Regions from separate parts of the Herbaspirillum sp. CAH-3 genome, predicted to be linked through region 2. Evidence: predicted binding sites of a transcription regulator. Region 2 holds the regulator's gene; the other holds the start of a gene.

What was found. Region 2 encodes sigma-54, which starts transcription at its own class of promoters, with help from an activator protein. Its sites were predicted from a motif close to TGGCANGNAANCTGCTTT; they were not measured.
Positions count from the first base shown of each region.
Region 1: a site for sigma-54 is predicted at 8,526-8,543, ahead of FYB76_RS22975 (outer envelope protein). Genes of this name have one in related genera too.

Region 1 is NZ_VSWE01000021.1:63-11,333, reverse strand. It holds gene FYB76_RS23015 (HigA family addiction module antitoxin) at 1-252, shown strand, start outside; gene FYB76_RS23010 (BMP family ABC transporter substrate-binding protein) at 350-1,489, opposite strand; gene FYB76_RS23005 (ABC transporter permease) at 1,570-2,490, opposite strand; gene FYB76_RS23000 (ABC transporter permease) at 2,507-3,601, opposite strand; gene FYB76_RS22995 (ABC transporter ATP-binding protein) at 3,594-5,144, opposite strand; gene FYB76_RS22990 (ABC transporter permease) at 5,325-6,104, opposite strand; gene FYB76_RS22985 (ABC transporter ATP-binding protein) at 6,133-6,918, opposite strand; gene FYB76_RS22980 (ABC transporter substrate-binding protein) at 6,974-8,014, opposite strand; gene FYB76_RS22975 (outer envelope protein) at 8,730-9,554, shown strand; gene FYB76_RS22970 (urate hydroxylase PuuD) at 9,824-11,077, shown strand.
Region 2 is NZ_VSWE01000010.1:165,673-176,943, forward strand. It holds gene FYB76_RS14660 (UbiX family flavin prenyltransferase) at 1-403, opposite strand, end outside; gene grxD (Grx4 family monothiol glutaredoxin) at 426-737, opposite strand; gene hpf (ribosome hibernation-promoting factor, HPF/YfiA family) at 1,111-1,473, opposite strand; gene FYB76_RS14675 (RNA polymerase factor sigma-54) at 1,626-3,116, opposite strand; gene lptB (LPS export ABC transporter ATP-binding protein) at 3,185-3,934, opposite strand; gene lptA (lipopolysaccharide transport periplasmic protein LptA) at 3,931-4,569, opposite strand; gene lptC (LPS export ABC transporter periplasmic protein LptC) at 4,621-5,229, opposite strand; gene FYB76_RS14695 (HAD family hydrolase) at 5,226-5,780, opposite strand; gene FYB76_RS14700 (SIS domain-containing protein) at 5,780-6,808, opposite strand; gene FYB76_RS14705 (cation:proton antiporter) at 7,170-9,161, shown strand; gene FYB76_RS14710 (methyl-accepting chemotaxis protein) at 9,412-11,043, shown strand; gene FYB76_RS14715 (phytanoyl-CoA dioxygenase family protein) at 11,172-11,271, opposite strand, start outside.

The DNA.
Region 1 (11,271 bases), on a different contig from region 2:
CACCCGGGCGAGGTCCTGAGGGAATATCTGGGTGAAATGACCGTCACGGAAGCGGCCATGCGCCTGGGCGTCGCCCGTGTCACGCTGCAGCGGATCGTCAACGGTGCCGCCGGCATTTCGCCGGACATGGCCTATCGCCTGGCGGCGGCCTTCGGCACCAGTCCCGAACTCTGGGCCGGGATGCAATTGCAGTATGACCTGCACGAGGCCGGCAAGCTGGCCCGTCCGGTGATCGAGCGCATCACTGCGTGATTCCCAATAAAAAAACCGCCGGCACCTCACGATGCCAGCGGTTTTCTTGAAGCCTGCCCCGGCCGCCTGACAGCAGCGCCGGGGAGCCATCCGGAAATCAGCCCGGTACCTTGCCGTCCACGCCCTCGACGTAGAACTTGATGCCATGCAGGAAGCCGTCATCGGCCACGGCGTCCTTGCCCAGCACTTCCTTGCCGGCGTTGTCCTTGATCGGACCCTTCCAGATCGGGGCCGAGCCGTCGACGATGCCCTTCTTGCGCTCTTCCACCAGCGACTTCACGTCGGCCGGCAGTTCAGGATTGAATGCGGCCAGGTCGATGCCGTTTTCCTTCAGGCCGATCCAGCTGGTGCTGCTCTTCCACGAGCCATCCAGCACGGCTTGCACGCGCGCCGTGTAATACACGCCCCAGTTGATCATGGAAGCAGCCAGGTGGGCCTTGGGGCCGAAGCTGGTCATGTCGCTGTCCCAGCCGAAGGCATACACGCCCTTTTCCTGCGCGGTCTGTACCACGGCGGCGGAGTCGGTGTTCTGCATCAGCACGTCCACACCCTGGCCGATCAGGGTGGTGGCGGCTTCACGTTCCTTGCCCGGATCGAACCACTTGTTGACCCACACCACGGCGGTGGTGGCCTTCGGGTTGACCGAACGCGCACCCAGGGTGAAGGAGTCGATGTTGCGGATCACTTCAGGAATCGGCACCGACGCCACCACGCCCAGCTTGCCGGACTTGCTCATCTTGCCCGCGACCACGCCGGCCAGGTAAGCGCCTTCATAGGTGCGCACATCGTATTGCGCCAGGTTGTCGGCGGTCTTGAAGCCGGTGGCGTGTTCGAACTTCACATCCGGGAATTCCTTGGCGACCTTGAGCATGGCTTCCATGTAGCCGAAGGTGGTGCCGAAGATCAGCTTGTTGCCGTCGGTGGCCAGCTGGCGGAAGACGCGCTCGGCGTCGGCTGCGGATTCAGGAATGTTTTCCACGAAGGTGGTCTTGACCTTGTCGCCGAACTTTTCTTCGACTGCCTTGCGGCCCTTGTCATGCGCGAAGGTCCAGCCGGCGTCACCCACCGGGCCGATGTAGACGAAGGCGACCTTCAGCGGATCAGCCGCCGGTGCAGCCGCAGCCGGCGCAGCAGCGGGCGCGGCGGCAGCAGGTTCTTCCTTCTTGCCGCAACCGATCAGGGTTGCTGCGGCCAGGGTGGCGAGCATCGTCAAGGATGCCCTGCGCGAAATCTTCATTGTGTTCTCCCTCAAGGTCAGTGGATAAATGCAAGTGCTGCTACAAAAACGGAATAAACGATTTAAACGATATAAATGGTTCAGGAAGCGCCCGGACGGAACGGCTTGCCCAGCGACGCCGGCATGTTCAGGCGGATCCAGTCGGGGTTGCGCGAGATCAGCGCCAGCACCACGATGGTGGCCAGGTACGGGGCCATCGACAGGATCTGCGAGGGCACCGTCACCCCCATGCCCTGCAGGTAGAACTGCGCGATGGTCACGCCGCCAAACAGCAGCGAACCCAGCAAGACGCGTGCCGGACGCCAGGTGGCGAAGGCGGTCAGGGCCAGCGCGATCCAGCCGCGTCCGGCCACCAGGCCCTCGACCCACATCGGGGTATAGACCAGCGACATGTAGGCACCCGCCAGGCCGCAGCAGGCGCCCCCGAACAGCAGCGCCAGGTAGCGGATGCCGCGCACCGAATAGCCCAGCGCGTGCGCCGATTCCGGCGACTCGCCCACGGCACGCAGGACCAGCCCGGCCCGTGTGCGATACAGGAACCAGATGCTGGCCAGGCACAGCGCGAAGGCGACATAGCTCATCCAGTGCTGGTGGAACAGCGCCTTGCCGAGGAAAGGAATATCCCCCAGCAGCGGAATCGAATTCGGTTGCGCCGGCAGGGCCAGGCCCACGAAGCGCTGGCCGACGAAGGCCGACAGGCCGGCCCCGAAGATCGACAGCGCCAGGCCGGTGGCGACCTGGTTGGTGGCCAGGCGCAGCGCCAGCCAGGCAAAGAGCGTGGCCATCAGCATGCCGCAGACGGCACCGGCGGCAAAGCCCAGGAGCGGGCTCTTGGTGGCATAGCCGACCGCGAAACCGGCGATGGCCGCCACCAGCATCATGCCTTCGGCACCCAGGTTGAGCACGCCGGAGCGTTCATTGATCAACAGCCCGATGGCCGCCAGCAGCAGGGGTGTGCCGGCATTGATGGAGGCTGCGATGAGAGGAGCGAGTTGTTCCATGTCCTGTCCTGATTCCTTAGACTTTCTTTTTCCACGCCAGGCGGTAATCGATGAGCGTATCGCAGGCCAGCAGCAGGAACAGCAGCATGCCCTGGAATACGCCCGTGATGGCCGAGGGCAGGCCCAGGCGCGACTGCGCCAGCTCGCCGCCCAGGTACAGCAACGACATGATCAGCCCGCCCAGGATCGCGCCGACCGGATGCAGGCGGCCGATGAAGGCCACGATGATGGCGGCGAACCCATAGCCCGGCGACACCGACGGCAGCAGCTGCCCGATCGGACCGGCGATCTCGAAGGCGCCGGCCAGTCCGGCAAAGGCACCCGAGATCAGCAGCGAGACCCACAAGGCCGAACGTGCCGAGAAGCCCGCATAGCGCGCCGCATGCGGCGCCACGCCACCGACCATGAGCGAGAAGCCGCGCAGGCTGCGCATCATGAAGATGGCCATCAGGATGGCTGCGACGATGGCCACCGCAAAGCCGATATGCAGGCGCGTGCCCGACATCAGCACGGGCAGCATGAATTCGCTGGAGAACACCTTGGACTGCGGGAAATTCATGCCATTGGGATCCTTCAGCGGACCGTTGACGGCCCACATCAGCAGCAGCTGCGCCACATAGGTCAGCATCAGCGAGACCAGGATTTCATTGGCATTGAACTGGTCACGCAGGTAAGCGGTGATGGCCGCCCACAAGGCGCCGCCGATGATGCCGGCCACGATCATGAGCACCAGCCCCATGCCGCCGGAGATGCCGTGTCCCGGCACATCCAGCCACACCAGCATGGCCCCCGAACAGAGCGCACCGACGGTGAACTGGCCTTCGGCACCGATATTCCAGATGCTGGCGCGGAAGCACACCGCCAGCCCCAGCGCGCACAGGATCAGCGGTACGGATTTGAGCAGCAGCTCGCTGATGGCGCGCTTGCCGTTGAACGGATCAACCAGGAATACCTTCAGGCCCGCCAGCGGATCCTTGCCCAGTGCCAGGAACAGCAACGCCCCCAGGAACAGGGTGGCGACGATGGCGATCACCGGCGACAGATAAGTCATGGTCTTGGAGGGCGCACCGCGCAGTTCCAGACGCAGGGGGAAGCTCATGCGTTCAGCCATGGTTCACCTCCGCAGCGGCGGCCGCCGGTTCATCCCACAAGCCGCTCATCCACACGCCCACTTGTTCGCGCGTGGCCTGTTCGATGGGGATGGAGGGCGACAGTCGCCCCTTGGCGATGACGTGCAGGCGATCACATAATGCGAACAATTCGTCAAGTTCTTCCGAGATCACCAGCACTGCACAACCTTCCTGTTTCAGTTTCAAGATTTCGCCGTGGATCTGGGCGGCGGCACCGACGTCCACCCCCCAGGTCGGCTGGGCCACCACGAAGACGGCGGGTTTGCGTTCCATTTCGCGGCCGACGATGAATTTCTGCAGGTTGCCGCCCGACAGGCTCTTGGCCGGTGCATCCGGTCCGGCCGCCTTGACCTTGAAGCGTTCGATGATGGACGCCGCAGCACGCCGCGTAAAACCGAAATCGATCATGCCGCGCTTCACGTAGGGCGCTTTCTGGTGCGACAGCAGCATGTTGGCGGTGAGCGAAAGCGTCGGCACGGCACCGCGCCCCAGGCGTTCTTCCGGCACCAGGCCCAGGCCCGCTGCGCGGCGCGGATTGGGCGAGAGGTCGCCCACGGCCTTGCCGGCCAGCATGATCATGTTGGGCGCGGCGCGCTGGTCTTCGCCGGACAGCGCCGCCAGCAATTCCTGCTGGCCATTGCCCGAGACCCCGGCGATGCCGACGATTTCACCGGCGCGCACTTCGCATTCGATGTCCTTCAGTTCGGTCGCAAACAGGTGCGCCTTGGGCAGCGAAAGACGATTGACGTGCAGCTTGCGCTCATTGCGCAGCGAATCGGGATTGCGCTCGCGCTGCAGGCGCACCAGCTCATCACCGATCATCATGCGCGAGAGGCTGGCGCTGCTTTCATTGCGCGGATCGCAGTTGCCGGTCACGCGGCCACCGCGCATGACGGTGGCGCTGTGGCACAGCGCGCGGATTTCGTCGAGCTTGTGGCTGATGTAAAGAATGCTGCAGCCCTCATCGGCCAGGCGGCGCAGCGTCACGAAGAGTTTTTCCACCGCCTGGGGCGTGAGCACCGAGGTCGGCTCGTCCAGGATCAGCAATTGCGGTTCGGTCAGCAGCGCGCGCACGATTTCCACGCGCTGGCGTTCCCCGACCGACAGGGTATGCACATGGCGCTGCGGTTCCAGCTCCAGCCCGTATTTTTCGCCGGTGCGGGTGATGCGTTCGGCCAGTTCCTTGAGATCGGTCTTGGCGTCCAGGCCCAGGGCGATGTTCTCGGTCACGGTCAGCGTATCGAACAGCGAGAAATGCTGGAACACCATCGCAATGCCCAGCTTGCGCGCCACCTGCGGATTGGCGATCTGCACCGTCTCACCGTTCCAGCGCAGTTCACCGGCATCCGGCTTGACCGCACCGAAGATGATCTTCATCAGGGTGGACTTGCCCGCGCCGTTCTCCCCGAGTACGGCGTGGATCTCGCCGGGCGCAACGGCCAGGCTGACATCGTCATTGGCCAGCACGCCCGGATAGGCCTTGCGCACATGGCTGATTTCAAGACGGAGTGGAACTGCGCTCACGTGATTTCCCTGTGGTGATGAGGTTGGTCATGTCCAAATGCAAGGCGGTCCGCGTGCCTGCGGCCGCCGCGAGCGCCCCCAGCGGCTCGCACGCGCGACATCATAGACAAATTGCGCCGCGCCGCATACCGCTTTTGCCGGGTTTTCCGCCCCTGTTGCGGCGTAATCGCCCGATTTATCTCATTTTCCCCGATGCGCCCAGCCGGTGGTGCGTTTCTCGATGATGGCGAACAGTTCGTACATGGCCATGGCCATGGCCCCGATCACCACCAGCCCGGCAAAGGCCAGCGGCATCTTCATCGAGGAGCCGGCCGAGACCAGCAGGTAGCCGATGCCCTGGTTGGAGGCATTCATCTCGGACACGGTCGAGCCCACGAAGGCCAGCGTGATGGCCACTTTGAGCGAGGCAAAGAAATACGGCATCGAACGCGGCAGGCCGACCTTGAGCAGGATGTCCATGCGGCGTGCGCCCAGCACGCGCAAGACGTCTTCCAGCTCCGGTTCCAGCGTGGCCAGGCCGGTGGCGATGTTGACCATGATGGGGAAGAAGGAGATCAGGAAAGCGGTCAGGATGGCCGGCCCCGCGCCGATACCGAACCAGACCACCAGCACCGGCACGAAAGCCGCCTTGGGCAAGGCATTGAAGGCCGTCATGAGCGGATAGGCGGCGGCATAGAGCATGGGTGAAGAGCCGATCACGAAGCCCAGCGTCACACCGACCACCACCGCAATGGCAAAGCCCACCATGGTGACCCAAAAGGTGGAGAGGGCGTGTTCGGTGATCGGCCCGGCGTAATCCACCATGGCCTGCAGGATGGAGGCGGGGCTGGGGAAGATGAAGTCGGAGACCTGCCACACGCTGCAGATGAACTGCCACACGCCCAGGATGGCGAGCAGCAGGAACCAGGGAGCCAGCGTGGTGGCGGCGCGGTTGAGTTTGCCGTTGAACGGAGTTTTCATGAGTTTCCTTGGCCGGGCCGTGTGAGGGTCAGGTATTGCGCACGTGGCCGATGTGCTCGCGCAGTTCATGCACCAGCGCGTTGAAGCCGTCGGTATAGGTGGTTTCCAGCGGACAGGGGCGCGGCAGCGGATTTTCCCGCCGCACCACGATACGCCCCGGGCGCTTGCTCATCACGTAGATGGTGTCGGCCAGGAAGGCCGCCTCGCGCAGGTCATGCGTGACCAGGATGACGTTGAAGCGGCGCTCGGCCCACAGGTCGCGCAGCACGCACCACAGTTCTTCGCGGGTGAAGGCATCGAGCGCGCCGAAGGGTTCGTCCAGCAGCAGCATCTTGGGCTCATGGATCAGCGCGCGGCAGATCGAGGCGCGCTGCTGCATGCCACCCGAGAGTTGCCAGGGGAATTTGTCGGCATAGCCGTCCAGCCCCACGGTCTTGAGCAACTTGAGGGCACGTTCGGTGTACTCGGCCTTCTTCTGCTTGAAGTCGCGCCGATAGGGTTCGACGATCTCCAGCGGCAGCAGCACGTTTTCCAGCGTGGTGCGCCAGGGCAACAGGGTCGGGGCCTGGAAGGCCATGCCCACGAACTTGAGCGGCCCCGTGACCGTCTGGCCGTTGATGACGACGCTGCCGCGATTGGGTTGCTTCAAGCCCGTGGCCAGCTTCATGAAAGTGGACTTGCCGCAGCCGGACGGCCCGACGATGGCGATGAACTCGCCTGCACGGGTCTGCAGGTCGATGTCTTCCACCGCAAATTCGGCGGCGCCATCATAGGCCAGGTAGACGTGGCGGAAATCGACGAAGGGTTCGCTCATGAATGCAGTCGGCCAGAAATGAGATGAGATGAATCGAATGAACGATATAAATGATTTACTTGGGGAACACGTCCAGCTCGGCCTTGGCCGGCAGGAAGCTGCCGTTCCAGATCTTGTCGGCATTGACGCGGGTCTTGGTGCCGTAGGCGTCCGAGACTTGCGAAGCCATGAGCGTGAGGCGCGGACCGTAGACCTGGCCATAGCCTTCCGACTTGGCATGGGGCGTAGCGATGGCGCTGGCGATGGCCAGCTTCAGGCGGCGCAGTTCCAGCTTCTCGTCGATGAGGCCATCGCGTTCCTTCAGGACCTTGATGGCGGCTTCCGGATTGGCCATCACGTCGCGGCTGGCCTTGGCGAAGGCGCGCAGGAAGCCCTTGATGGCCTCCGGCTTCTGCTTGACCATGGTCTCGGAGGCGATGATGGTATTGCCGTAGAGGCGCACGCCGTAGTCCGGGTACATCATCACGTTGATGTCTTCATCCTTGATGCCGCGGGCGTTGAGGTTCAGCAGCGAGGTGAAGTAGAAACCGGTGATGGCATCCACATCGCCGCGCGCCAGCATGGTTTCGCGCAGCGGCGGGTCCATGCTGGTCCACTGCGCCTTGGTGGCATCGAGGCCGTTGGCCTTGGCAAAGATCGGGTAGGCGCGGCGCCCGGCGTCGAATACCGGCGCGCCCAGCTTCTTGCCGGCCAGGTCTGCCGGTTTCTTGATGCCGGATTTCTTGAGCGAGAACACCGCGGCCGGGGTGTCGTTGTAGACCATCATCACGGCCACCGGCTTGCCCGGGGCATCGGGATTGTTGGCCGTGAATTCCATCAGGGCGGCCATGTCGGCGAAGCCCATGTCATAGGTGCCGGAGGCCACGCGGTTGACCGCATTGCCCGAGCCGTTGCCGGCGTCGATGGTGACATCCAGTTTTTCCTGCGCGAAGTAACCCTTGGACTTGGCTACCAGGAACAGGGCTGCCGGCCCTTCGAAGCGCCAGTCCAGCTGGAACTTGACCTTGGTTTCCTGTGCCAGCGCCAGCGAGGAGCTGGCGGCCAATACCAGGCCGAGAACGGTGGTGCCGAGTTTGAAGAGCTTGCTGGAGTGCACGATGGACTTCCTTCCTTGTTCGTTTGAATGTCAGATCCCAGGGCTTCAATAGCATTTAATGTGCCAAGCCAGCCTGCGGTTCGCGTCTGCTCTGCTTTGCCGGGCGCGGCAGGGGCCAGGCGGTCGGCAAGGGCCCTGCGGATGATCGACATCCGCTTTTCTTTTTGTCGACAATCAAAAAATCCATTTGCGACAATTTGGTGCTTGGCTGCACCTAAGTAGAAAAAAATGCACTAAAAAAATTTGGCTTGCGGCGCTGTAAGGCAGGCGGCATGCGCCTCCTGGCAGTTTTTGTCCGGGCGTACCTGGTTGTCGCGATTGTCGACAATGCGAGTCGCCATGCAACTAACTGCTGGATGAGGGCTTGGGAAAGTGCCCGGACTCGGCTAGGATTGCGCCCCGGCGCGCAGGGCGCAGCGCTTGATGCAGCGTTGCGCGGCTCGCTTTGGGAGCGATGGATTCGCTACTTCTGGTGGGTGCGATTGCGCGCGCCAAGTGCCGGCTTGGGGGCTGGCACGGGCTTTGCGTAAACGCTGCCGTCGGTGCGGGTGTCGGCAATGCTGTCAGCAATTTGCCAGACCTTATTTGACGAGGGCAAGCACACGAGGGGTACCGGAGTCGCTGCTGTGGCGGGGAGAGTGCAGGACGCCGCAGGATGCGAACCGGTCTCCGGTTCAACAGCCATTTTTTAGATTAGCAATACAGGGAGAAACTTATGAAGAAGGGTATCAAGGGGAAGTATTGGATGATGGCGGCCGTGGTTGCCTCGGCGGCGGGCAGCATGTCGGCGCAGGCGGCTGACTGGTCGGACAACTCGATCGGCTACCGTTACGGCACGAAGTTTGCCGAGCCCTTCAACACGCAGGACATTGCCAAGAGCATCGTCAATTTCCAGCACGCCAGTGGCTACAAGTACGGTACCAACTTCCTGAACGTGGACCTGCTGATGTCCAACAGCAAGGATGACAATGCCCAGGAAGCGTATATCGTTTACCGCAATACCCTGGACATCGGCAAGATCAGCGGCAAGGACCTGTCCTTCGGTCCGGCACGCGGTGTGGGCCTGACCCTCGGCTTTGACTGGAACACCAAGAACGACAACAGCTACGCCTCCAAGAAGCGCATGTGGGTCGTCGGTCCGACCCTGATGCTGGATGTGCCCGGTTTCCTGAACGTGAGCGTGCTGGCGCTGTTTGAAAGCAACCAGCCCAAGGGCGTGACCAGCCGCTACACCTACGACACGCACCCGATGCTGAACCTGGCCTGGGGTATCCCGCTGGGTTCGACCGGCCTGGCGTTCGAAGGCTACATGAACTACATCGCCGCCAAGGGCAAGAACGAGTTCGGCGGTTCGACCGGTCCCGAACTGAACTTCGATGGCCAGGTCATGTATGACGTGGGCACGGCCATGGGCCTGGGCAAGAACACCTTCCGCGTGGGCCTGGAATACCAATACTGGCGCAACAAGTTCGGCAACCCGCACAACGTGCCGGGTTCGCTGGCCAAGACCCCGATGGTGCGCGCCGAGTATCACTTCTAAGTCCGGTTGATCCGGCTGCTTGCAGCATCATGGCGATGCCGGGTCTTCGGATCCGGCATTTTTATTGGGTGCTCGCCGTTGGCCGGGAATTGGCTACACTGTGGCTGGCCGGTGGCGCCCAGGGTGCTATGTGGTTTGTCATATGTTGGCTATAAGTTTTCAGGCATGAGGTATCGGCCAGGCTGATATCTAATTGCTGGGTTTTGAACAGGATGGGGGTTTGCGCGTTGCGGCCTTCGTCATCCACAGGGATTTGAGAGCGGAGCATCATGGAAGCATACCTACTTGACTGGCTGAACTTGCTGCTGCGCTGGCTGCACGTGATCACGGCGATTGCCTGGATCGGTTCTTCATTCTATTTCGTCTGGCTGGACAACAGCCTGGTGGCGCCGACCGATCCGGAGCTCAAGGAGAAGGGTGTCGGGGGCGAGTTGTGGGCGGTGCATGGCGGGGGTTTCTACAATCCGCAAAAGTATCTTCTTGCACCCAAGGTGTTGCCGGAGCATCTGCACTGGTTTTATTGGGAGTCTTACAGCACGTGGCTGTCTGGCTTTGCCTTGTTTTCGCTGCTGTATCTCTTCAATGCGAACGTCTTTTTGGTCGATCGCAATGTGTTCGACATGTCGGCGTCGATGGCGGGCGGAACGGCGATTGCCTTCCTGGTCTTCAACTGGCTGATCTATGACGCGATCTGCAGCACCATCGGGGATCGGCCAGGGGCGGATCGGCTGGTCAACCTGCTGGTCGGCTTGCAGGTGATCGTTTCTGTTTGGGCGGCTTGCCATCTGTTTTCGGGGCGGGCGGCTTTCCTCATCAGCGGGGCTTCCCTGGCCACCATCATGAGCGCGAACGTGCTGGTGTGGATCATTCCGGGGCAGCGCAAGATGGTGGCTTCCATGCGGGCCGGGCAAGCTCCCGATCCGATTCATGGCAAGCGCGGCAAGCAGCGTAGTGTCCACAATACCTACTTCACCTTGCCGGTGCTGTTTGCCATGCTGTCCAATCACTACAGCATGACCTATAGCGCGCCGCATAACTGGGTGGTCCTGTTGTGCATCATGGCGGCCGGTGCCTTGATCCGGCAGTTCTTCGTGTTGCGGCACAAGGGGGTTTATAACTGGTGGTATCCGGGGATTGCTGTTGCGCTGCTGCTGGCGGTGATCTTGTGGATGAGTCCTGCCATGCAGTCCAAACCTGTGGCGGCTGTTGCTCCTTCTCCTTCTGCTGAGGCTTCATCCGCTGCTCCTGCTGGCGACGCTGTGGCCGCAGGGTCGTTTGCCCAAGTCCAGCAAGTGATCCAGGCGCGATGCATCCAGTGCCATGCCGCCAAACCTACCCTCATGCCGGTGCCCGGCAAGGGTGTTCTGCTCGATTCGCCTGAACATATCTCCCAGCATGCTCAGCAGATCTATCAACAGGCTGTCGTGCAGAAGGCCATGCCTTTAGGGAACATGACCCAGATCACCGACGATGAACGCGCCATCATTGGCAAGTGGTTCGAAAGCGGCGCTCCCGTTAAGTGATTTGTTGAGTGTGGGGTTGTCTTGGCTGCGGGCTTTTCTGGTTGTTCTGTTTGGGGCAGTCTGCACGGATTGCTTTCCTGCGCTCTAGCTTAATTCTTATCTCTCTCCGGTCGGAAGGACGCGCCGGGGGCGGCCCGGCAGCCGCTCACTTTTCTTGTCTCGCCAAGAAAAGTAAGCAAAAGAAGGCGACCCCA
Region 2 (11,271 bases):
AGGGGGTCTCGCGCACCATCAGCACCAGCCGCCGGCGTTCCTTGAGTACCACATCCGCTGCGCGGGTGATGAGGTTGTCGGACAGGCCATGCGCCACGGCGGCCAGCGTCTTCATCGAACAGGGCGCCACCACCATGCCGGTGGAGGCGAAGGAACCGCTGGCGATGCATGCGCCGACATCGCGCACGTTGTGCACCACATCGGCCAGCGCTTCCACATCCTTGCGCCGCATGTCCAGTTCCTGGTGCAGGTTGAGCACGCCGGCTTCGGACACCATCAGGTGCGTTTCCACCTGGCCGTGCTTGCGCAGATGCTCCAGCAGCCGCACGCCATAGATGGCCCCGGTGGCGCCGGTGATGGCCACGATCAGGCGCTGGCGTGGCTGGTTGGGAGAACTGGTCATGCGTCAGCGAGGCAAGTAAAACTCAGCCCTTGATCAGGGTCTGCAGTTCGCCCGACTCGAACATCTCGGTCATGATGTCGGAGCCGCCGACGAATTCACCCTTCACGTACAGCTGGGGAATGGTCGGCCAGTTCGAGTATTCCTTGATGCCCTGGCGCACGTCCGGGCTTTCCAGCACGTTGACGGTGACGATGTTCTCGGCGCCGCTGGCCTTGAGCAACTGGATGGCCTTGCCGGAAAAGCCGCATTGCGGGAACTGTGCAGTGCCCTTCATGAACAGCACCACGGGGTTTTGGGTCACGGTTTCTTTGATCCAGGATTGGACGTCGCTCATGGCTATGCCTTTAAAAATGGGATTGCCGACATTATAGGGAAAAGCCGGCCGGCGCGTTGAAAACGGGTAAGGTCCGCCCGGCCGTCTGACCGGGCAGGAAATTGCATCACGGAAATGATTTATATCGTATGCAAGTTCTCGTATCGAAGATGAGGGTGACGTGAACACATTCAAGCAGCAGGCTCCTGCATCATGTTCAGCGACGGCTGTGGAAAAGTTGCCTTGCGCAATGATTTATATTTTTTCCACAGGCTTGCGCCAGTTCGGCGGCCATCAATGAAAAAGGGCGCTTGCGCGCCCCTTCCTCATGAAATTCGGCTGGCTTTCTCAGCAGCGTTGCGGCTGCGAGGCGGCTTGCCGAGGGTGTCCTGGCTTATGCCGCTCCGGCCACCGCATCCTCCGGCGTTTCGTCCGGCAGGCGCTTGGCCATGGAGTGATGTTCCTGCAACTTGTCCTTGTGCTTGATGACCTGGCGATCGAGCTTGTCGATCAGCGTGTCAATGGCAGCGTAGAGGTCGTGTGCGATGCTTTCCGCATGTAGATCCTTCCCCTTGATGTGGACGTTGATTTCCGCTTTTTGGCGCTTTTCCTTTTCTGTGAGTTTATCTACGCTCAGGATCACGCTGACGTCGATCACGTTGTCGAAATGGCGCTTGATACGCGAGAGCTTGCTTTGCACGTATTCCCGGATGGCGGGGGTCAGTTCGAGGTGGTGTCCACTGATGGTCAGATTCATACAAGACTCCTATCGTGAAGTCACTGGAGGTTCGTGCAATCGATCCTGCTGCAGCTGTACCACGGGCACGGTCTTCGTGTCGGATGGCGCGGGCATCAGTCGGATGCTTGCCTGAACACAGCAACGGTACTGCAGAAAAACTGAGGAAAAACTCAGAGGGACTTGCGGAGATTGACCGGCGGAATCTTCAACACTTCGCGGTATTTGGCGACTGTGCGTCGCGCGACCACCATGCCTTGTTCTGCCAGCATATCCGCAATCTTGCTATCGGATAATGGGGTCTGCGGGTTCTCGGCTCCTATCAACTGTTTGATCAGCGCCCGTATCGCGGTGGAGGAAGCTTCGCCTCCGGTTTCAGTCGCGACGTGGCTACCGAAGAAGTATTTCAACTCAAACATTCCATGCGGAGTGAGCATGTATTTCTGAGTCGTCACGCGAGAGATGGTGCTCTCGTGTAGACCCAGTGTATCAGCAATTTCACGCAGCACAAGGGGGCGCATGGCGACTGCCCCATGTGAAAAGAAGTTTCTTTGACGTTCCACAATAGCCTGCGCGACGCGCAAAATTGTATCGAAACGTTGCCGCATGTTCTTGATGAGCCACTTGGCTTCCTGCAACTGCGACGACAGCGAACCTTCGCCCTTGGCTTGCTTCAATGCACTGGCATACATCGCATTGACGCGCAGCTTGGGCATGACCTCATGGTTGAGCATGACCTGCCAGCCGGTCTTTGTCTGCTTGACAATCACATCCGGCACCACATAGTCCGAGGCATCGCGCGCGAATTCGGCACCCGGGTGCGGACGGCATTGGCGGATCACGGCCTGGGCTTCACGCAGGTCTTCGTCATCGCAATCCAGGGCCTTCTTGATCTTGTTGAAATCGCGCTGGGCAAACAGCGGCAGGTAATCCTCAACGATCCTCAGCGCCAGCTTGCGGGTGACAAAGGGGATCTTGGGCAGGCGGCGGATTTGCAGCGCCAGGCATTCACCGGCACTGCGTGCACCCACCCCCGCGGGATCCAGGCTCTGCAGGAGCTTGAGCGAAATGGACAGCTCTTCCATGTCGATGCCCAACTCTTCAGGCAGGCGCGCGTGGATGTCTTCCAGCGGTTCTTCGAGATAGCCGCTTTCGTCGAGCGCATCGGTGAGCAGCTCCAGCAGCGCCCGATCGCGCAGGGTGCGCGCGGTCACGCGGATCTGTTCCAGCAGGTGTTCGCGCAGGGTCAGTTCGTGGGCTTCGAGTTGCGGACGGGCATCGTCGTCGTCCGGCGACTTGCCGCTGCGTGCGACATCGTCAAAGCTCCAGTCAGCATCGCCGGTGACACCGTTGTCGGGATTGTTGTCCTGGTACTCGAAACTGGAATCGCCATCTGCCGCCGCCGGTGCGGCCTCGCCGCTGCCTTCCCCGGGCGCCTCGGCCACACCGCTGGAGGGCGAACTGGAGACGGCGCCATCGGCCAGCAGGCGCACCGAATTGTCGAGCGCATCGTCCAGGCGTTCCAGCAGGGGATTGTCGGAGAGGATCTGTTCCAGTTCCTGGTGCAGTTCCAGCGTCGACAGTTGCAGCAGCCTGATCGACTGCTGCAGTTGCGGCGTCAAGGCGAGGTGCTGCGAGGTACGTAACTGGAGCGACTGTTTCATCTGTCTTTCTGGAAGCGGCGTGGCCCGCTGGTTGCACTGCCTGTCGTTGCGTAAAGTAAGTTGCCTGCTTACATGCGGAAGTGTTCGCCCAGGTACACGCGGCGCACCGATTCGTTGGCGATGATCTCTTCCGGATTGCCGCTGGCCAGCACCGTGCCCTGGTTGATGATGTAGGCGCGGTCGCAGATGCCCAGCGTCTCGCGCACATTGTGGTCGGTGATGAGCACGCCGATGCCGCGTTCCTTCAGGAAGCGCACGATGCGCTGGATCTCGATCACGGCAATCGGGTCGATACCGGCAAAGGGTTCATCGAGCAGCACGAAGCGCGGATCGGTGGCCAGTGCGCGGGCGATTTCGACACGGCGACGCTCGCCGCCCGAGAGCGACAGCGCCTGGCTATCGCGCAGCTTTTCGATCTGCAGTTCGTGCAGCAGGTTGTTGAGGCGGCCTTCGATTTCATCGCGCGAGAGCGGCTTGCCGTCTTCCTGGCGCAGCTCGAGCACGGCACGGATATTGTCTTCCACCGTCAGCTTGCGGAACACTGAGGCTTCCTGCGGCAGGTAAGACAAGCCCATGGTGGCGCGCTTGTGGATGGGCATGCGCGAAATGGATGCGCCATCCAGGTCGATCTCGCCGCCATCGGAGGGCACCAGGCCCACGATCATGTAGAACGAGGTGGTCTTGCCGGCACCATTGGGGCCAAGCAGGCCGACCACTTCGCCGCTGCGCACTTCCATCGAGACATCGCGCACCACCTGGCGCGCGCCATAACTTTTCTTCAGGCCGCGAACGACCAGCGAGCTGGCTGCCATCGTCATTGGCCCTTTCCGTTGTCGCGACGCGGGGCAGGCTGCGCGGCGTTGTTCTTGCCGGACGGCTGGGCCGCCGGGGTGGCCGGTGCGGTGCTGCCAGCCGGCGGCGGATTCTTGGGCTGGATCACGGCGGTGATGCGGCCCGCGCCGGGCTTGCTCTCGCCGCTGGCGGTATTGTTCACGGAGTAGAACTCCGCACGGCTGTCGTAGGAGATGAATTCACCGTTGACTTCATCGGTGATGCGATCACCATCCATGCGCTGGATGTGCGCGCGCTGGAACAGTTTGGAGACTTCGGTCTGTTCCGAATATTCGATCCGCTCGGCCTGGCCTTCGATCCACAGGTTGGGACCGCCGTCGCGCTTCTGGCGGAAGTTGGCCAGCGACCCGGGAGCCGCGTACAGCACGGCGTTTTCATAACCGTACTGGTCGGTCGTCAATACCACCCGGCCGGCCTTGATGATGAGCGTACCGCGCGTCATGACCACGTTGCCGGTGAAGGTCTTCACCTGGCGCACATCGTCATACACCATCTGGTCTGCCTCGATGTTGGTGGGCTTGGTGGAGTCCGCCTTCTCGGCGTTGGCCACGCCGCACACGGCAGCCAGCATCAGCATGGGCAGAAAGAGTGAGCGTTTCATTGGTTTCCTGTCTGGTCGGTTCTTGGCGTTCTTGTCCCGGTCGCTACCGGGTTATCGTTTCTTCGGGGTCGGCTCGTAATAGCCGCGTACATTGCCGAACAGCTGCACCACCTGGGTGGCGTTGTTGGCCACCATGCCCACGCCGTTCAGGCGCGTGGTGCCCATGGTCATGGCCACCGGCTTGTCGGTCTTGACGATTTCATCGTCGGGCAACAGCAGCAGGTATTCCGATACCAGGTGCATCTGCTCGCGCCCCTTGTAGGGCGCGCGTATCGCGTTGGCGTTGCCGTACATGTGGATCTGGGTCTGGTCGTCCGTCACGCGTGCGGTATCGGAGTAGAGCTCCATGGGCGCCTGGGCCTGGTCCAGGTTGTGCACGACCGGCTTGGTGATCTCGAAGGAATCATCCGTGGGGAAGTGCACCATCTTCCTGCCCGAGACGTCATAGCGCGGCAGGCCGGTGGGGCCCATCCTCACGTAGCTGAAGTTTTCCAGGTAGTAGTCGGGCTTGCCGCGCGGACGCTGCACCGGCTGCTTGTCGCCCGCTGCGCGCATGGCCTGCATCACCCAGAAACTGCCCAGCGCTGCGCCGATCAGGATCGCCAGGATCACCGCCACGCGGATGCGCTCGGCCTTGCGTGCCCCGCTGTGCCCGCTCATGCCAGGTACGGCGCCAGCGCCGCCTCGTAGTTGCCTTGCGCGGCCAGGACCAGGTCGCAGATTTCTCGCACGGCGCCATTGCCGCCGGTGGCCTGGGTGACGTAGTCGCTGCGCGACTTCACTTCACGATGGCCGTTGGCCACGCAGGCCTTGAAGGCCACGCGGGTCAGGACCGGCAGGTCGATGATGTCATCCCCCAGGTAGCCGCAATCCTGCGGACCCAGCTGCACCTGCTGCAGCAATTGCTCGAAAGCCTGGCGCTTGTCGTGGATGCCCTGGAAGACATGGGCGATGCCCAGGTCGCGCGCCCGGCGCAGTACGAAGGGCGACTGGCGCGCAGTGATGATGGCGGCGGCCGTACCGTACTGCTGCATCATCTTGATGCCGTGGCCATCGAGGGCGTTGAAGCGCTTGAAGGCTTCACCCTCATCACCATAGAACAGGCCGCCATCGGTGAGCACGCCGTCCACATCGAAGATCATCAGGCGCACCTGCGCCGCCTTGGCGAGCGCGGCGGCGGGCAGGGTGCTGGCGAAGGCTGGCGCATTCATCAGATCACCTTGGCACGCGTGAGATCGTGGATGTGCAGCGCGCCCGTGAGCACGCCGGCCGCATCGGTGACCAGCAACTGGTTGATGCGGAATTGTTCCATCAATTGCACCGCATCCACTGCCAGCTGGTCCTGGTTGACGGTCTGCGGATTGGCATGCATCACGTCTGCAATGCAGAACTTGGCGAAGTCCTGGCCACGCTCCAGCAGGCGGCGCAGGTCGCCATCGGTAAAGACGCCGACCGGGCGGAATTGCTCATCCACCACGGCGGTCATGGCCATGCCCTTGCGGGTGATCTCCATGAGCGCGGCCGACAGGGACACATCCGGACGCACGGCAGGAATGGCCTCGCCACTGCGCATGACATCGCGTACGTGGGTCAGCAGGCGGCGGCCCAGGGCGCCCCCGGGATGCGAGCGGGCAAAATCTTCCTCGACGAATCCGCGTGCGTCCAGCAGCGACACCGCCAGCGCATCGCCCATGGCCAGCGCGGCCGTGGTGCTGGCGGTAGGCGCCAGGTTGAGGGTACAGGCTTCCTGGGCCACGCCCACGTTGAGGTGCACGGCCGCAAGCTGCGCCAGGCTGGACTGGTCATTGCCGGTCATGGCAATGATCACTGCGCCCATGCGCTTGATGATGGGGACGATGGCCAGCAGCTCGGCCGTTTCGCCGGAATTGGAAATGGCGATGAAGACATCGCGCGCGGTCACCATGCCCAGGTCGCCATGGGCGGCTTCAGCCGGATGCATGAACAGCGACGGGGTGCCGGTAGAGGCCAGGGTTGCAGCCATCTTGCGGCCGATGTGGCCGGATTTGCCGATCCCGGAAACCACCGCTCGCCCCTCGCACTGCAGCAAGACCTCTACGGCCTGGGCCAGGGGTTCGGCGCTGTCGTCGCGCAGGCGGTTTTTCAGGGCCAGGATGGCATCAGCTTCGATCTGCAGGGTCTGGCGTGCCAGTTCGATGGCACGGCGGGCAGCCCCGGCCGAAAAAGATGCAGGCGTGGTTTTGTCATCGGTTACACTCATAACCGAAGTATAAACGAATTAGCAAAGCAAAAAACTTGCCAGATGTAAGGGAATGCTGCCGGATTTGATGTGAAGTGCAGCTTTGCGTCGCGCCGCAGCGCCGCAGCCACGGGGGATTCCGGCCTGCACCAAGGTCGGGCGCGGCATCGCAACAGACGGGGAAAGCCCACGATCGTAGTGAATAACTCTGCTGTTGTTGCGCCACAGGTATGAATTCTACGGCGATCAAGCCCGCCGCTGCCCGAGGTTTTCCTTCACGTTCAATGCTGGCTGCATGAACTGCCTCTTGCTGGTGCGTTGCCAATTCATTCACATCGAACCCCGCCGAGCCCGGCGGCTTTTGACAAGAAACTCGACAGCAATGTTTTCCGGACTGGAACTGACCCTTTTCCTTCTGGCCGCCGCAGTGCTCGGCGTGGTCGCCTTCCGCATGATGCAGTTGCCGCCCATGCTGGGCTACCTGGTGGTGGGCATCATCATCGGCCCGCACGGCCTGGCCTTCGCCGAAGACAACGAAACCACCCATGCGCTGGCCGAATTCGGCGTGGTCTTCCTGATGTTCTCCATCGGGCTGGAGTTTTCGCTCTCCAAGCTCTCGGCCATGCGCCACATCGTCTTCGGCCTGGGCGTGGCGCAAGTGGCCGCCACCATTGCCACGACCATGGTGGTGGCCTGGGGCGCGGCCATGGTGCTGCCGCAGTTCGTCAACGTGACCTGGCAGGCCGCCTTCGCGCTGGGCGGGGCGCTCACCATGTCGTCCACGGCCATCGTCTCCAAGCTGCTCACCGAACGGCTGGAGCTGGAGACCGAACACGGCCGCCGCATTCTCGGCGTGCTGCTGTTCCAGGATCTGGCGCTGGTGCCGCTGCTGATCGTGGTGCCGGCGCTGGCCAACCCGTCGGGCAACATCATGGTCACGCTGGGCTGGGCGGTGGGCAAGGCGCTGGTGGTGCTGGCCCTGCTGCTGTTCTTTGGCAGCAAGCTCATGCGCGGCTGGTTCCGCATCGTGGTCAAGCGGCGGTCGCAGGAACTGTTCATGCTGAACCTGCTGCTCATCACCCTGGGCGCAGCCTGGATCACCGAGAAGGCCGGGCTGTCGCTGGCCCTGGGCGCCTTCATCGCCGGCATGCTCATTTCCGAGACCGAGTTCAAGCACCAGGTGGAAGAAGACATCAAGTCCTTCCGCGATGTGCTGCTGGGCCTGTTCTTCATCACCATCGGCATGCTGCTCAATGTGCGCACGCTGGTGGATCACTGGTTCCTGGTACTGCTCCTGCTGACCGGGCCGGTATTGCTCAAGTTTGCCCTCATCGCCGGACTGGCGCGCCTGTTCGGCTCCACCACCGGTGTGGCGCTGCGCGTGGGCCTGGGCCTGGCGCAGGCCGGGGAATTCGGCTTCGTGCTGCTGAGCCAGGCCGGTGGCCTCAAACTGGTCGATCCCATGCTGATCCAGGTGATCCTGGCCGCGATGGTGCTGTCGATGCTGGCCACGCCCTTCATCCTGGCCAAGTCCGATGCCATCGTCATGAAGCTTTCTGCCAATGAGTGGATGCTGCAGTCGCTGGCCCTGACGCAGCTGGCCACGCGCACCATGGGTGTGCAGAAGCATGTGATCATCGCCGGCTTCGGCCGCAGCGGCCAGAGCCTGGCGCGCCTGCTGGAAGAGGAGGGCATCGCCTATCACGCCCTGGAGATGGATCCGGAGCTGGTGCAGGACGCCCGCAACGGTGGCGCCAGCGTGTCCTACGGCGATGCGGCGCGGCGCGAGAGCCTGGTGGCCGCCGGTATCCATCGCGCGGCGGCGCTGGTGGTGACCTATGCCAGTACGCCTTCGGCCCTGAAGGTCCTGCATCACGCCCACGAACTGGAACCCGAGCTGCCCGTCATCGTGCGCAGCCACGATGATGCCGACCTGGAAAAACTGCTGGCCGCCGGCGCTACCGAGGTCGTGCCGGAAGCCCTGGAAGGCAGCCTCATGCTGGCTTCGCACGCACTGGTGATGTTGGGTGTACCGCTGCGGCGGGTGGTGCACCGCGTGCAGGACGCTCGCGACGAACGCTATGCTTCGCTGCGCGGTTATTTCCACGGCATGTCGGACGCCGAGGCCGATGGCGTGGGCATGAACGTGCGCCTGCAATCGGTGACCCTCATCGGCGGCGCCAGTGCGGTTGGCCACACCCTGGCAGAAATCGACCTGCCGACGCAGTGTGGCGCTGAAGTCACCATGTTGCGACGCGGCAAGCAACGCCTGGAATCGGCCCAAGATACGGTGCTGATGACGGGCGACATCGTGGTGCTGCGCGGAAGTTCAGAGAGCATCCTGCGCGCCGAAAAGCGCTTGCTCAGCAAGTAGACGGAGCGTGCCGCTGGCAGCCGATGCGCAGCGGCTCGTGAAGCAAACTTCAGCACGTCTGCTCATCATCCCAGGCCTCCAAAAATAAATCTTCACTTGGCGCATCCCGCACCTGTTCCCCTGGTACGAGAAATGCTAGTGTTTCCGGGCGGCAGCGGCGTGGCCTCATCGGCGCGCCGGACGCATCAGGACTACGGGTCCACACAATGGATCCGTTGTAGAGAAAACAAAAGTGAAGTCCGGGAGGAACATGTTCAGCAAATTAACCATCAGGGCTCGCCTGATTTTCGTCATCGGCTTTTTGGCGTTGCTGCTGGTCGCCTCAGGTGTCTTGGGACTGGTGGGCCTGCGTTCGACCAATGCGCAGATGCGCTCGCTCTATGAAGATCGCCTGGTGGCCTTCTCCCAGCTCGAACGCATGTCGGCGGCGCTCGATGCCGCGCGCAATGGCATCTCCACGTCCATCGTGGGAGACTCCGGCGACATCGACGCCAACATGGACCGCATCGAAAAAGCCATCAAGGCCAACGATGCCGTCCTCAAGCAATACCAGGAGACCCAGCTCACCAGCGAGGAGCGAGCGCTGCTGGACAAGCTCGTGCCGCAGCGCCAGAAGTTTGTCGCCGAGGGCATCAAGCCTGCGGCCGAAGCCCTGCGTAATCGTGACTTCCAGGGCGCCATCGAGCTGTATGGCGGCGTCATGCTCAAGCTCTATGCGGATGCCCATGCCACGCTGGCCCAGCTGATGGACTTGCAGCGCAATGTCGGCCGTGAGCTGCATGAGCAGGCGCAGCAGCGTTACCAGACCTTGCTGGTAGTGATGGGCGTGGCCATGGCGGCGGGCCTGTTCGTGGCATTGTTGATGGGTGTGCTGCTGGTGCGGGCGATCTCGCGTCCCTTGCAGCGAGCCGTGACGGTGGCGCAAGCGGTGGCCGCCGGCGATCTCACCCAGCAGATCGACGTGCACAGCCAGGATGAAACCGGCCAGCTGATGCAGGCGCTGCGGCAGATGAATGAAAACCTGCAGGGCATCGTCGGCCAGGTGCGCCTGAGCACGGACACCATTGCCACGGCCTCCAGCGAGATCGCGCATGGCAACCTCGATCTCTCCTCGCGTACTGAACAGCAGGCCGGCGCACTCGAAGAAACCGCCTCCGCCATGGAACAGCTGACCTCCACCGTGCGCCACAACGCCGACAGCGCGCAGCAAGCCAAGGAGCTGGCGCATTCCGCTTCCGAAGTGGCGGTGCGTGGAGGCGATGTGGTGCGCCAGGTGGTCGACACCATGAGTTCCATCAACCAGTCCTCCAGCAAGATCGTCGACATCATCAGCGTCATCGATGGCATCGCCTTCCAGACCAACATCCTGGCCCTGAATGCCGCCGTGGAAGCGGCGCGCGCCGGGGAGCAGGGGCGCGGGTTTGCGGTGGTGGCCTCCGAGGTGCGTTCGCTGGCCCAGCGTTCGGCGGCAGCGGCCAAGGAGATCAAGGTCCTGATCGATGACTCGGTCGCCCGCGTGGGGACCGGCAGCGCCCTGGTGGCACAGGCCGGACAAACCATCGATGAAGTGGTCAGGAGCGTGCAGCGCGTAAGCGAAGTGGTCACCGACATCAGCGCGGCCGGGCAGGAGCAGAGCCAGGGCATCGAGGAAGTCAACAACGCCATCACGCAGATGGATGAAACCACGCAGCAGAACGCCGCGTTGGTGGAGCAGGCCGCTGCCGCTGCGCAATCCATGCAGGAACAGGCGGCGCGCCTGTCGGAGGCGGTCAGTGTCTTCCGACTCGGTGGTGGCAGCGTGGCCGGGATACCGGTCGCTCAGAGCATGGCCGCTCCTGCCACTCCTTCCTTGCCGGCCAAGGGCAGCCTGCTGCTGCGCTGATCCGGCCCGGCCTGTCCGCTACGGCTTTGCTGCAGCGGACAGTTCACCGGAACAGTCGCCCGACTGTTCCGGCCCAGTGCCCTGAACCTTACCGGTGCACCGCTAGTTGATCGACCAGTACGGTCGGCTCAACTGTCCAGGGCCACATCCTCCGACGCCGCCGACCGCGTGCCCGGCAAGGGCGGGTTGCTTTTGCCGTGATAGGCGAACACTGCCGAACACTTCACC